3 regions of the Streptomyces sp. NPDC007971 genome follow, and region 1 is predicted to be linked to each of the others. Evidence: riboswitches for the same ligand, from Rfam matches in the RefSeq annotation. Region 1 holds a riboswitch; each other region holds the start of a gene.
What was found. A riboswitch is a leader RNA that binds a small molecule or an ion and turns the genes downstream of it on or off. The one in region 1 is predicted to bind thiamine pyrophosphate.

Region 1 (4,801 bases):
GCCGCACCCCGCGGCGCAATGCACCACACGCGCACGCGCCTGCGCCTGCGATCGGCGAACGGACCCGATTGCCCGTGCAGACGGCACGTTCGAGCCGGAGTCACTCGTGGTCACGCGTCGAGAGCGGGCAGTTCGACGAGCGCGATGCCCTCGGCCTGAGCAACCGCCAGGCGCGTACCGTCGGGGTGCAACGCCGCAACCGGGCCCCGGACATGGGTGACGCCGTAGGCCCCGTCTCGCCTCGATACGTCCAGCTCGGGCCACTCCGCCAGAACCGAACCGGTCGTGACGTCGATCAGTCGGGGGTGCCCGTGCAAGGAGACGACTCGGCTGCCCTCTGCCATCAGGGTGCCGACCTCGAAAGTGGTGCGATTCCGGTGCAGCCACCGGCGCCGGGAGAGGGACCACACGCCGAGTTGCTGAGGGCCCATAGTGGGCACCTCCTCGTCATCGAGGACGTAGTCACCGGTCGCCACAGCCAGGCGGTCCTGGTCGAGCCAGCACGCCGACACCACTTCGGCATCCAGTCCCGGCTCACCGACAACCGGGAATGAAGGACATCCTTGGCCTGACGTGTCCTGTGGTGAGTCGCTGTCCCGACGCGACGTCCTCGACCTGGAGGACGGCATAGTCCTCCGGGCAGTGAACCAGGATCTCCCGGCCGTCCCGCAACGCTCCCAGTGCCACGGGGTAGTCGAAGTCCTCGGCGTGGTGCGGGCTGCGCGTGAGCTCCCGGACGACGCGCTTTCCCTCCAGCAGCAGAGCCTTCGTCCCGCGCTCGGCGCGGACAACGCTGTAGCGGCCGGAGGGAGAGACCATGCATGTGTCGAACCCGGGACCGTGACCGGAAGAGATCCGGCGCTCCACGCCGGCTGGATTCCAGGCGCGACCTCCCACGGGATCAACCAGATCGTCGCCCTGCCAGACAAGGGACCGGACCGGAGCCGACACCGCTTGCAACACCACGGGACCCACGGCCCGCCCCCCCTCATCGCCGGTCACTGATGGCGCTGCTCCCGAGGCCGTGGGCGCCAAGGAGCAGCGCCGGTCCGGATGCGTCAGTCCGCGATCGGCAGGTACACCCGGTTCCCCGCCTCGGCGAACTCCTTCGACTTCTGGGCCATGCCCTCCTCGATCTCGGCCCGGCTGCCACCGTGTTCGCGCCGGATGTCCTGCGAGATCTTCATGCTGCAGAACTTCGGCCCGCACATGGAGCAGAAGTGGGCCGTCTTGGCAGGCTCGGCCGGCAGCGTCTCGTCGTGGAACTCCCGTGCCGTGTCGGGGTCCAGCGCGAGGTTGAACTGGTCCTCCCACCGGAACTCGAAGCGGGCGTCGGACAGCGCGTCGTCCCACTCCTGAGCACCCGGGTGCCCCTTGGCGAGGTCGGCCGCGTGCGCCGCGATCTTGTAGGTGATGACGCCGGTCTTGACGTCGTCACGGTTGGGCAGGCCCAAGTGCTCCTTGGGCGTGACGTAGCAGAGCATCGCCGTGCCCCACCAGGCGATCATCGCGGCGCCGATACCGGAGGTGATGTGGTCGTACGCCGGTGCGACGTCCGTGGTCAGCGGGCCGAGCGTATAGAACGGAGCTTCATCGCAGATCTCCTGCTGAAGGTCGATGTTCTCCTTGATCTTGTGCATCGGGACGTGCCCGGGGCCCTCGATCATCGTCTGTACGTGGAAACGCTTGGCGATCCGGTTGAGTTCCCCGAGGGTGCGCAACTCCGCGAACTGCGCCTCGTCGTTGGCGTCCGCGATCGAACCCGGCCTCAGGCCGTCGCCCAGCGAGTACGTGACGTCGTAGGCGGCGAGGATCTCGCAGAGTTCCTCGAAGTTCTCGTACAGGAACGACTCCTTGTGGTGCGCCAGGCACCAGGCCGCCATGATCGAGCCGCCGCGCGAGACGATGCCGGTCTTGCGGTTGGCGGTGAGCGGGACGTACGGCAGGCGTACGCCCGCGTGGACGGTCATGTAGTCCACGCCCTGCTCGGCCTGCTCGATGACCGTGTCCTTGTAGATCTCCCAGGTCAGGTCCTCGGCCCTGCCGTCGACCTTCTCCAGTGCCTGGTAGAGCGGCACGGTGCCGATGGGGACGGGGGAGTTGCGCAGTACCCATTCGCGGGTGGTGTGGATGTTGCGGCCGGTGGAGAGGTCCATGACCGTGTCGGCGCCCCAGCGGGTCGCCCAGGTCATCTTCTCCACCTCCTCCTCGATGGAGGACGTCACGGCGGAGTTGCCGATGTTGGCGTTGACCTTCACCAGGAACCGCTTGCCGATGATCATCGGCTCGATCTCCGGGTGGTTGACGTTGGCCGGCAGGACCGCGCGGCCTGCCGCGATCTCCTCACGAACCACCTCGGGCGACACGTTCTCCCGGAGGGCCACGTACTCCATCTCCGGCGTGATCTCACCCCGGCGGGCGTACGCGAGCTGCGTGACCGCCTTGCCGTCCCGGCCGCGGCGCGGCTGGCGCGGACGTCCCGGGAAGACCGCATCCAGGTTGCGCAGCCCGCCGCGCGGCGAGGTGTGCTTGATCCCGTCGTCCTCGGGGCGGACGGGACGGCCCGCGTACTCCTCGGTGTCGCCGCGGCCGATGATCCAGTTCTCCCGCAGGGGCGGCAGGCCCCTGCGGACGTCGGTGTCGACGAGTGGATCGGTGTACGGGCCCGATGTGTCGTAGAGCGTGACCGACTTCCCGTTGGTGAGGTGCACCTGGCGGACCGGCACGCGCAGGTCGGGGCGGGTGCCCTCGACATACGCCTTGTGCCAGCCGATGGACTTCCCGGCCTCCTGGGACTTCTCGTCCTGGACGGAGGCAGGCGTGCGTGCGTCCTTGTTGGTCATGAGACCTACTCCCTACGCCGGCATTACCCGGTAACAGGTTCGGCGGTCGACGCAGCGGTTTCCGTCTGTCGATGTGTCCCGTGAAAGCTCGTTCCACGTGAAACATCGCGAATACGGAGGTCAGCGCCCTCTCAGCCCGGTGCTCCGAGCTCCCGCGTGTGCAAAGGTGCCTCCACGCTAGCGTCAATTCGGGCGCGGTGAACAGAGGGCCCCTGTCGTTCTTGCGATGATCGGTCGGTGACCACGATGGAGCAGTACCCGTATCCGCCTCCGGAGCCGCCGCATCGAGGCGGCTCCGGAGAGGGCGGCGGACACAGCCATGACGGCCACGCGACCGGCGACGGACAGCGCCAAGAGGCCAGGGCCGGGCACGGACATGGGCACGGACATGAGCACCCGGATGCCCCGGCACCGAGCGGCGGCCACGGCCACTCGCACGGGCACAGTCACAGCCACGGACCCGCCGCACCCGTCTCCAAGCATCTGCGCAAGGTCATCGCGGCGATCCTGATCCCGTTCACCGCGGCGGTCGTCGTCGGCCTGGTGGTGCTCTGGCCCGGGGGAGCACCTCCGCACGAGCGCACCGGCGTCGGCTTCGACCGTCAGACGCAGCGGGCCACGGTCTCCCAGGTGGTCGAGGTGAGCTGCAAGTCGGTGAACGCCTCGGGGGGCACCTCGACCGGTGACACCTCCAGCGCCGAGGGCAACCCGGCGCAGCAGGAGCCGAAGGGCACCTGCAAAAAGGCGACGGTCCGGGTCGACACGGGCAAGGACAAGGGCCGTACCTTCACCGAGATCGTGCAGCCGGACCAGTCGCGGCAGCTGCGCCAGGGCGAGAAGGTCGTGGTCGCCTACGAGCCCTCGGCGCCGAAGGACCTGCAGTACTCCGTCACGGATGTGGACCGGAAGTTCCCGATGGCGCTGCTGGCGGGGATCTTCGCGCTCGCGGTCGTGGTGGTGGGCCGGATGCGCGGTGTCATGGCGCTGGTCGCCCTGGCCGTGAGCTTCGGGGTGCTGACGCTCTTCATCCTGCCCGCGATCCTGCAGGGCTCGAACCCGCTGCTGGTGGCCGTCGTCGGGGCGAGCGCGATCATGCTCATCGCGCTGTACATGTGCCATGGGCTGTCGGCCCGTACGTCGGTCGCAGTGCTCGGCACCCTGGTGTCCCTGCTGCTGATCGGCATTCTCGGCTCGGAGTTCATCGACTGGGCCGCGCTCACCGGCAACACGGACGACAACACCGGTCTGATCCACGGCCTGTATCCGTCGATCGACATGAGCGGTCTGCTGCTGGCCGGCGTCATCATCGGTTCGCTGGGCGTCCTGGACGATGTGACGGTGACCCAGACGTCGGCGGTCTGGGAGCTGCACGAGGCCAACCCCGCGATGGGCTGGCGCGGGCTGTACCGGGCAGGCATCCGCATCGGCCGCGACCACATCGCCTCCGTGGTCAACACCCTCGTCCTCGCCTACGCCGGAGCCGCGCTGCCGCTGCTGCTGCTGTTCTCGATCGCGCAGAGCAGCGTGGGCACGGTCGCCAACAGCGAGCTGGTCGCCGAGGAGATCGTGCGCACGCTGGTCGGGTCCATCGGCCTGGTGGCCTCGGTCCCGGTCACCACCGCGCTCGCCGCCCTGGTGGTCTCGGCGGACCGGCCAGGACCGGGCGCGGACCCCGCGGGGGCCCAGCTCGCTCCGGCGCGCGGCGGCAGGGGCCGGCGCCGGAAGCGGTGACCTGGGCCCCACAGGCCCGGGAACCGACAGGAGAAGCGTTACTGCACAATCTCGTGCGGCGCGGCGGAGCGACCGGCGCCCCGTTGCCGTGACCTTTCAGCCTGCGCTCTGCTCCTCGGCCAGGATCCTGTCCAAGGCCTCGTCGAGGTGCGCGTCGAAGTCGGCCAGTGCACCCTCCTGGCCGAGCGGCACCAGCTTGTCCGTACGGTCGAGGAAGGCCACGAGGG
Region 2 (4,801 bases), on a different contig from region 1:
GGGCATGCCCATGGGATCACCGCTCTTTCGGTCATGCGTTTCCGGGCGCCGGTGCGCCACGGTCCAGCAGTCGCCCATGGGCACTGGGCCATGACGCGACGCGCGAAGCGCACCAGCTCCGGACGGGGCAGCATGGATTCGTTCGCGCGTTCGATTCTAGGGGGTCGGTGTCACGAACACCACGGGCCCGGCGGCGGCCCGCATCCGGTCGGCCGGCGGACGTGCAGAGCTTCAACCTGCGAAGACGCTCTCGCTGCCCTCGGCGGGCCGGGCCGTCCGTGGGCCGTCCGCGGGTCGTCCGTGGGCCGTCCGCGGGTCGTCCGCGGGTCGTCCGCGGGTCGTCCGAGGGGTGGCACGACACCTGGGAACGACCGGTGGCGGCCACCCGCACGACCGAGTCCCCAGGTCACCCGATTGGATCTGCGACACTGATAAGGCCATGCCTAAGCCCGGAGAACTCATTTTCGTCGCCCCGCGCGGAGCCAAGAAGCCGCCGCGGCACCTTGCCGACCTCACACCCGCCGAGCGCAAGGAAGCGGTGGCCGAGATCGGCGAGAAGCCGTTCCGCGCCAAGCAGCTCTCGCAGCACTACTTCGCGCGGTACGCGCACGACCCCGAGCAGTGGACCGACATCCCGGCCGGCTCGCGGGACATGCTGCGCGAGGCGCTCTTCCCGGAGCTGATGACCGTCGTCCGGCATCTGTCGACCGACCAGGGCACGACCCGCAAGACACTGTGGCGCCTGTTCGACGGCACCCTCGTGGAGTCCGTGCTGATGCGCTACCCGGACCGGGTGACCATGTGCATCAGCTCCCAGGCGGGGTGCGGGATGAACTGCCCGTTCTGCGCGACCGGGCAGGCGGGGCTCGACCGGAATCTGTCGACCGCCGAGATCGTCCATCAGATCGTGGACGGGATGCGGGCGCTGCGCGACGGCGAGGTTCCCGGCGGCCCGTCGCGGCTGTCCAACATCGTCTTCATGGGGATGGGCGAGCCGCTCGCCAACTACAAGCGTGTGGTGGGCGCCGTCCGTGCGCTCACCGATCCCGCCCCGGACGGACTCGGGCTGTCCCAGCGGGGCATCACCGTGTCGACCGTCGGGCTGGTGCCCGCCATCCACCGGTTCGCCGACGAGGGCTTCAAGTGCCGCCTGGCGATCTCCCTGCACGCCCCGGACGACGAGCTGCGCGACACCCTCGTCCCCGTGAACACGCGGTGGAAGGTGCGCGAGGTGCTGGACGCCGGGTTCGAGTACACCGAGAAGTCCGGGCGCCGGCTCTCCATCGAGTACGCGCTGATCCGGGACATCAACGACCAGGCCTGGCGTGGTGACCGGCTCGGGCGGCTGCTCAGGGGCAAGCCCGTGCACGTCAACCTCATTCCGCTGAACCCGACGCCGGGGTCGAAGTGGACGGCCTCGCGCCCCGAGGACGAGAAGGCGTTCGTGGAGGCGATCGCCGCCCACGGAGTGCCGGTCACGATCCGGGACACCCGGGGCCAGGAGATCGACGGGGCGTGCGGTCAGCTCGCGGCCACCGAGCGGTAATCTGGCTGCGTTCGATTACGTCTCAACATCTTCATATTCCGACAGGGGAGCGCCACAGCGCTGAGAGTGCGGCGATCGGGCCGCAGACCCTCTGAACCTTGCCCAGGTCATTCTGGGTAGGAAGTTCGGTCTTCACTCATGCTGTTGCGCCCTGCCCGCAATCCTCTCCGAGGGACCGGGCGGGGCCGCGTTCTTCCTGGCCAACCCCAGGAGGACATTCACGTGCACACCAAGACCCTCGTGGCCGCGGCGGTCGGCCTCGGCCTGGTCACCTTGTCCGCATGCGGATCGACGGACACCAAGGGCGCCACGGACTCCAGGACCGTGACCCTCGTCAGCCACGACTCGTGGGCCGTGTCCAAGAACGTGCTCAAGGACTTCGAGAAGCAGTCCGGTTACAAGGTGCGGGTCCTGCCGGGCGGCGACGCCGGCCAGGCCGTCAACAAGGCGATCCTGACCAAGGACAACCCGCAGGGCGACGTCTTCTTCGGCGTCGACAACACCCTGCTGTCACGGGCCCTCGACAACGGCCTGTTCCAGCCGTACGCGGCGAAGGGCCTGGCAACGGCCGGTGCCGCCTACCAGCTCGACAAGGACAAGCACCGGGTCACGCCCGTCGACTACGGCGACATCTGCGTCAACTACGACAAGGCCTACTTCGCCCAGCACCACCTGACCCCGCCGCAGACCTTCGCCGACCTGGCCAAGCCCGCGTACAAGAACCTCCTCGTCACCGAGAACGCGGCCACCTCCTCGCCGGGCCTCGGCTTCCTGCTCGGCAGCGCGGCCCAGTACGGGGACGGGGGCTGGCAGGGCTACTGGAAGAAGCTCCAGGCCAACGGCGTCAAGGTCGTCGACGGCTGGGAGCAGGCCTACTCCCAGGAGTTCTCCGGCTCGTCCGAGGGGAAGAAGGCCGGGGGCGACCGGCCGCTCGTGGTGTCCTACGCCTCCTCCCCGCCCGCCGAGGTGATCTACGCCAAGAAGCGGCCCGACACCGCCCCGACGGGCGTCGCGACCGGCACCTGCTTCCGGCAGATCGAGTTCGCCGGGCTGCTGAGCAACGCGAAGAACACCAAGGGCGGCAAGGCGTTCATCGACTTCCTGCTCTCCAAGGAGTTCCAGCAGGACATGCCGCTGAACATGTTCGTGTACCCGGTGGTGAAGGGCGCCGCGGTGCCGGCCGACTTCACGAAGTACGGGCCGGCCGCCAAGAGCCCCGAGACGATGGCCCCCGAAAAGATCGCCGCCAACCGCGACCAGTGGGTCAAGTCGTGGACGTCGCTCGTACTGAAGTAGCGGCGGGGGCGGCTGCCGGCCCGGCCGCCGACGAAGCGGCCGGGCCGACGGCCGGGAAGCGCCGTGGGAGCGCGGCGCGGCTCGGGCTCATGGCCCTGCCCGTCGCGTTCTTCGCCGTGTTCTTCGCCTGGCCCGTCGCCGCGATCGTGGCGCGCGGGCTGAAGGTGGACGGAGTCTGGCAGTTCGGCCGGATGGCGGACGTCGTCACCCGGCCGGACATCCGCCACGTGCTGTGGTTCACCACCTGGCAGGCGCTCGCCTCCACCGCGCTCACCCTGCTGCTCGCCCTGCCCGCCGCCTACGTCTTCGCCCGTCTCGACTTCCCCGGCAAGCAGGTGCTGCGGGCCGTCGTCACGGTCCCGTTCGTGCTGCCGACCGTCGTCGTCGGCACCGCCTTCCTGGCACTGGTCGGGCGCGGCGGACTGCTGGACGACCTGTGGGGTCTGCGGCTGGACACCACGGTGTGGGCGATCCTGCTGGCGCACGTCTTCTTCAACTACGCGGTCGTCGTCCGCACGGTCGGCGGGCTGTGGGCCCAGCTCGACCCCCGGCAGGAACAGGCCGCCCGGATGCTCGGCGCCTCGCCCCTCGGGGCCTGGCGGAAGGTGACCCTGCCGGCCCTCGCGCCCGCCGTCGCCGCCGCCGCGCTGATGGTGTTCCTGTTCACCTTCACCTCCTTCGGCGTGGTGCAGATCCTCGGCGGGCCCACCTTCTCCACCCTCGAAGTGGAGATCTACCGCCAGACCTCCGAGATCTTCGACCTGTCCACGGCCGCCGTCCTCACCGTCGTCCAGTTCGTCGCGGTGGGCGCGATCCTCGCCGTGCACGCCCGGACGGTACGGCGGCGGGAGACCGCCCTGCGCCTGGTGGACGCCGCGGTCACGGCCCGCCGACCGCGCGGGGCCGGGCAGTGGGCGCTGCTCGCCTCGGTCCTCGTCACCGTCGCGCTGCTCCTGGTGATGCCGCTCGCCGTGCTCGTGCAGCGCTCCCTCGACGCCCCCGGTCTCGGCTACTACCGGGCGCTGACGAACGCCGACGGCGGCACCTTCCTCGTGGCGCCGCTGCACGCCGTGTGGACCTCCCTGGAGTACGCCCTCGCCGCCACCGCCATCGCGGTGCTGATCGGGGGTCTCGCCGCGGCCGCGCTGGCCCGCCGGGACGCGGGCCGGCTGGTGCGCGGCTTCGACGCGCTGCTGATGCTGCCGCTCGGCGTCTCCGCCGTGACCGTCGGCTTCGGCTTCCTGATCGCGCTGGACAAGCCCCCGCTGGACCTGCGCCAGTCCTGGATCCTGGTACCGCTCGCCCAGGCGCTGGTGGGAGCCCCCTTCGTCGTACGGACCATGCTGCCCGTGCTGCGGGCGGTGGACGGACGGCTCAGGGAGGCGGCGGCCGTGCTCGGGGCCTCGCCCTGGCGGGTGTGGCGGGAGGTCGATCTGCCGCTCGTACGGCGGGCGCTGCTGGTCGCGGCAGGGTTCGCGTTCGCCGTGTCCCTCGGGGAGTTCGGGGCGACCGTGTTCATCGCGCGGCCCGACGACCCGACGCTCCCGGTCGCCGTGGCCCGTCTGCTGAGCCGGCCCGGGGACCTCAACTACGGGCAGGCGATGGCCCTGTCCACGATTCTGATGGTGGTCTGCGCGGCCGCCCTGCTCGTGCTGGAGCGGCTGCGCATCGACCGGACGGGGGAGTTCTGATGCTGCTGAGCCTGGACGCCGCGACCGTACGCTTCGGCGGGCGTCCCGTCCTGGACGCGGTCGGCCTGGACGTCGCCGAGCACGAGGTGGTGTGTGTGCTCGGGCCCAGCGGCAGCGGGAAGTCGACGCTGCTCAGGGCGGTGGCCGGGCTGCAGCCGCTGGACTTCGGGCGGGTGCTGCTCGACGGCCGTGACCAGGCGGGTGTGCCCGCGCACCGGCGGGGCGTCGGGCTGATGTTCCAGGACCATCAGCTCTTCCCGCAGCGGGA
Region 3 (4,801 bases), on a different contig from region 1:
TGCTGGACGTCCGCCGCGGGAGCCTCGTCGTCCTCGTTGACGGGCAGCGGCCGGGGCACGGTCAGCGAGCGCGGAATCACGCTCGTGCGGTCCCCGGCGTTGTCGTGCTCGGCGGACAGCGCCTGCGGCGGCAGGGCGTCCAACTGCTCGGCGGTCAGCTCGGCACGCGCGCGCAGCACCTGGCCGAGCAGTGCCGCCGCGTCGTGCGGCCGCAGGTCGGGGGTGCGCGCGGTGGCCGAGGCGACCAGTTCGTCCAGCTCGTACGGCAGCCCCGGCACGAGTGCGGAGGGCGGCGGCACGTCCTCGTGGATGTGCTTGTAGAGCACCTGGGCGGGGGAGTCCCCGGAGTGCGGCTTGCCGCCGGTCAGCATCTCGTAGAGCACGACACCGCAGGCGTACACGTCGACGCGCGGGTCGGCGGTGCCCTGCTCGATCTGCTCGGGCGCGAGATACGACACGGTCCCGAGCACGGAGCCGGTCGTGCTGGTCACGGTGTCCACGGACCGCACCAGCCCGAAGTCGGCGACCTTGACCCGTCCGTCGTCCCCTATCAGCACGTTCTCGGGCTTCATGTCCCGGTGCACGAACCCGGCCCGGTGCGCGGCGCCGAGCGCGGCCAGCACGGGCTCCAGGATGTCCAGCGCGGCCCGCACCTGCAGCGCGCCCCGCTCTCGCAGCACGTCCCGCAGGGTGCACCCGGCGATGTACTCCATCGCCAGGTACACGTACGACCCGTCGGTGCCCTGGTCGAAGACCTGCACCACGTTGGGGTGGGCCAGCCGGGCGACCGACTTGGCCTCCCGGATGAACCGCTCCACGAAAGACCCGTCGGCCGCGAGCGTCGGGTGCATCACCTTGAGCGCGAGAACCCGGTCCAGGCGGGTGTCCAGGGCCCGGTAGACCGTGGCCATCCCACCGACCGCGATCCGCGCATCGACGCGGTACCGGCCGTCGAGCACCTGCCCGACGAGGGGGTCCTGAAGGGTCGTATCCACGCAGGCGAGTGTACGAGGGGCGACCGACACTCCCGTCCGTTGGGCCGTTCCGGGGACGGAATGCAGCAGAGCTGTGACCCTCGTGGTACGCCCCCAGGGCCTCTCCTTCGGAGCGTGCCGGTTTCCGCCGTGAGGTGCCGTGATCCGAAGCCGGCCCGGTCCGAAGGAAGGACCCTAGAAGGCAGGGCGTTCCGGATCCAGGTGCGCGCGTCCCTCCGCCGGGGAGGACGCCTGGGCGAAGTGACGGCGCGGGATCCGCCCGGCGAGCCGGGCCAGCCGTCCCGCCTCCACCGCGTGCTTCATCGCGGCGGCCATCGTCTCGGGCTCCTGCGCGCGCGTGACGGCGGAGGCGAGCATGACCCCCGCGCACCCCAGCTCCATCGCGAGGGCCACGTCCGAGGCCGTACCGGCGCCCGCGTCCAGGATCACCGGTACGCGCGCGTGCTCCACGATCAGCTGGAAGTTGTGCGGATTGCGGATGCCCAGCCCGGAGCCGATCGGCGAGCCCAGCGGCATCACCGCCGCGCAGCCCACGTCCTCCAGCTTCCGGGCGACCACGGGATCGTCGTTGGTGTACGGCAGCACCGTGAACCCGTCGTCGACCAGCGTCTCCGCCGCATCCAGCAGCTCCACCGGATCCGGCAGCAGCGTCCGCTCGTCGGCGATGACCTCCAGCTTGATCAGGTCCGTACCCAGCGCCTCCCGGGCCAGCCGGGCGGTCAGCACGGCCTCACCGGCGGTGAAACAGCCCGCCGTGTTCGGCAGCACCCCGATGCCCAGCTTCTCCAGCACCGACAGCACCGAGCCCTGCACCTCGGGATTGACCCGCCGCATCGCCACGGTGGTCAGCGCGGTGCCCGAGGCGACCAGTGCCCGCTCCAGGACGTCCAGGCTCGGCGCACCACCCGTGCCCATGATCAGCCGGGAGCCGAGGGGCACACCGCCGAGGACGAAGGGATCGTCGGCCATGGGTCAGCCTCCTTGCACTGCGGTGAGGATCTCCACGCGGTCTCCCTCGCACAGGGAGGTGAGCGGCCACCGACCGCGCGGGACGACGGTTTCGTTGACGGCGGCGGCGACGCCTGAGGGCGCGGCGGTGAGGGTCCCGACGAGGACGTCCAGCGCGGTGCCCGGGGCGACCTGCCGGTGCTCCCCGTTGACGGAGATCGTGACGGAGACGGTCATACGGGCTGCTCCATGAGTGCGGGCCGGTCCTCGGGCGCGGGCCGGTCCTCGGGTGCGGCGCCGAAGCGCCCCGGCGTGAACGGACGGGCTTCCTCCGGCAGCTCACCGCCGGCCAGCAGCTCGGCCATGACGTGCCCGGTGACCGGCGTGAGCAGCACACCGTTGCGATAGTGCCCCGTGGCCAGCAGCAGCCCGTCCAGACCGGACGGGCCGAGCAGCGGCGCGTTGTCGGGGGAGCCCGGGCGCAGTCCCGCGCGGGTCTCCGTCAGGGGCAGCTCGGTGATGCCCGGCACCAGTTCATGGGCGTCGCGCAGCAGCTCGTACACGCCCCCCGCGGTCACCGTCGTGTCCCAGCCCAGCTCCTCGCTGGTGGCGCCGACGACCAGCTCGCCGTTCTCCCGGGGCACCAGGTAGACATGGCTGCCGCGCACCACGGCCCGCACGGTGCGGCTCAGGAACGGCGCGTACCGCGCGGGCACGGTCAGCCGCAGCACCTGCCCCTTCACCGGCCGCACCGGCGGCAGCACGGCCCGGGGGACGCCCGCCAGGCGCCCGCTCAGGCTCCCGCCCGCGAGCACGACCTGCCCCGCGCCGAGCCCGGTGCCCTCAGACGTGGTGACGCCGGTGGCGCGGCCCCCTGCCACATCGAGCCGCTCGGCCCACGACCGGTGGAACACCACCCCGGCCCGCTCGCACGCGGCCACCAGGGCCGATGCCAGCCGCCGCGGATCGATCTGGTGGTCGCCGTCGACCCGCAGCCCGCCGCGGACCCCGGGCGCCAGCATCGGCTCCAGGCGCCGGCACTCCCGCCCGGACAGCCACTCCGACTCCAGGCCCGAGCGCCGCTGCAGTTCGTGCAGCTCACGCAGGTGGGCGCGGTCGTCGGCGTCCAGCGCCACGGCGAGCGTGCCGCAGCGGCGGTACCCGAGGTCGTGGCCGGTCAGCTCGGTCAGCTCGGCCGCGAAGTCCGGATAGCGGCGGGCCGACTCCAGATTGAGGGCGAGCAGTGTCTCCTCGCCGTAGTGCAGTTCGGTGACCGCGGCCAGCATTCCCGCCGCGACCCGCGCGGCCCCGCCGCCGGGCTCGGGGTCCACCACGGCCGTGGCGAGCCCGCGCTGCGCGGCACGCCAGGCCGTGACCAGGCCGATGATCCCGCCCCCGATGACGAGGACGTCGGACGTACGTGACGACATGGGCGTCCAGCCCCTCCCTTCGCCGGCATGACCCGGATCAGGTTCGTACGGTCGGAGGCCGCCAGCCTCCCTCTCAGCCCGGTGCGTCCGGGCTCCCGCGAGTGCTTGTACGGTGGCCACCCTAGCCCGCGGCGCTCGCCGCCCGTAAGAGAGCCCCGGCCCGTGCCCCGTGCGCCGGGCGGACCGGTCCGGGCCCCGTGGCGGACCACGCCGCAGGTCGCAGGCCTGCGGCGGTGCGGCCGGCTGCGCACGAGTGCTGTGGAACAGGTCACTGAGCACGCCCGCTGACTGACCATTCGTCAGTTGTCTATGGTGATCGGGTGAGCGAGCAGACACCACAGCAGGACACTGCACAGGGGCGGCGCGTGGTCGTCGTCGGCGCCGGCATGGCCGGGGTGCAGACGGCGGTGGCCCTGCGGGAACAGGGCTGCACGGGCACCGTGACCCTGATCGGCGCCGAGCCGCACCAGCCCTACGACCGGCCGCCGCTGTCCAAGGCCGTGCTCCTCGGCACGTCCGAGGGGTCTGCCTTCGACGTCGACTTCGAGTCGCTCGGCATCGAACTGCGGCTCGGCTGTGAGGCGCTGGGCGTGCGTCCCGCCGACCACGAGCTGGACACCGAGGCGGGGCCCGTGCCCTACGACGTCCTGGTCCTCGCCACCGGCGCCGAACCGATGCGGCTGCCCGGCACCGAGGGCGTGCCCGGCGTGCACCTGCTGCGCACCCTGGACGACGCCGAACGGCTCAAGCCGGTGCTCGCCCGGCAGCACGACATCGTGGTGGTCGGCGCCGGCTGGATCGGCGCCGAGTTCGCCACGGCGGCCCGGGAGGCGGGCTGCGCGGTGACCGTCGTCGAGGCCGCCGACCGGCCGCTGGCGGGCGCGCTGCCCGCCGAGGTCGCCGCCCCCATGACCGCCTGGTACGCCGACAGCGGCGCCGAGCTGCGCACCCACGCGCGCGTGGAGCGCGTCGAGCCCGGCACGGTGGTGCTCGCCGACGGCACCCGGCTGCCCGCGGGCGCCGTCGTGGTCGGCATCGGTGCGCGTCCGGCCACCGCATGGCTGGCCGGCTCCGGTGTCGAGCTGGGCGCGCACGGCGAGGTCGTGGCCGACGCCCACCTGCGCACCTCGGCCGAGGACGTGTACGCGGTCGGCGACTGCGCCTCCTTCCCCTCCGCCCGGTACGGCGCCCGGCTGCTGGTCCACCACTGGGACAACGCCCTGCAGGGGCCGCGCACGGTCGCCGCGAACATCATGGGCGCGATCCCGGCGGTCTACGACCCGGTGCCGTACTTCTGGTCCGAGCAGTTCGGCCGGTTCGTCCAGTACGCCGGCCACCATCCGGCGGCCGACCGCCTGGTGTGGCGCGGCGACCCGGCCGGCCCGGCCTGGACCGTCTGCTGGCTGCGCGAGGACCGCCTGGTGGCCC

Region 2: linked by a shared signal. The riboswitch ahead of ACFZCP_RS30760 (thiamine ABC transporter substrate-binding protein) and the one ahead of thiC (phosphomethylpyrimidine synthase ThiC) in region 1 are both predicted to bind thiamine pyrophosphate.
Region 3: linked by a shared signal. The riboswitch ahead of thiO (glycine oxidase ThiO) and the one ahead of thiC (phosphomethylpyrimidine synthase ThiC) in region 1 are both predicted to bind thiamine pyrophosphate.

Annotation. Positions count from the first base shown of each region.
Region 1 covers NZ_JBIBJK010000011.1:106,375-111,175, reverse strand. The annotation lists gene ACFZCP_RS23840 (hypothetical protein) at 111-512, opposite strand; gene ACFZCP_RS23835 (hypothetical protein) at 535-1,002, opposite strand; gene thiC (phosphomethylpyrimidine synthase ThiC) at 1,059-2,843, opposite strand; TPP riboswitch at 2,836-3,009, opposite strand; gene ACFZCP_RS23825 (YibE/F family protein) at 3,090-4,574, shown strand; gene ACFZCP_RS23820 (SsgA family sporulation/cell division regulator) at 4,671-4,801, opposite strand, start outside.
Region 2 covers NZ_JBIBJK010000016.1:143,084-147,884, reverse strand. The annotation lists gene rlmN (23S rRNA (adenine(2503)-C(2))-methyltransferase RlmN) at 440-1,546, shown strand; TPP riboswitch at 1,580-1,687, shown strand; gene ACFZCP_RS30760 (thiamine ABC transporter substrate-binding protein) at 1,769-2,842, shown strand; gene ACFZCP_RS30755 (ABC transporter permease subunit) at 2,932-4,533, shown strand; gene ACFZCP_RS30750 (ATP-binding cassette domain-containing protein) at 4,533-4,801, shown strand, end outside.
Region 3 covers NZ_JBIBJK010000005.1:43,803-48,603, forward strand. The annotation lists gene pknB (Stk1 family PASTA domain-containing Ser/Thr kinase) at 1-995, opposite strand, end outside; gene ACFZCP_RS11545 (thiazole synthase) at 1,170-1,964, opposite strand; gene thiS (sulfur carrier protein ThiS) at 1,968-2,180, opposite strand; gene thiO (glycine oxidase ThiO) at 2,177-3,373, opposite strand; TPP riboswitch at 3,371-3,482, opposite strand; gene ACFZCP_RS11560 (FAD-dependent oxidoreductase) at 3,694-4,801, shown strand, end outside.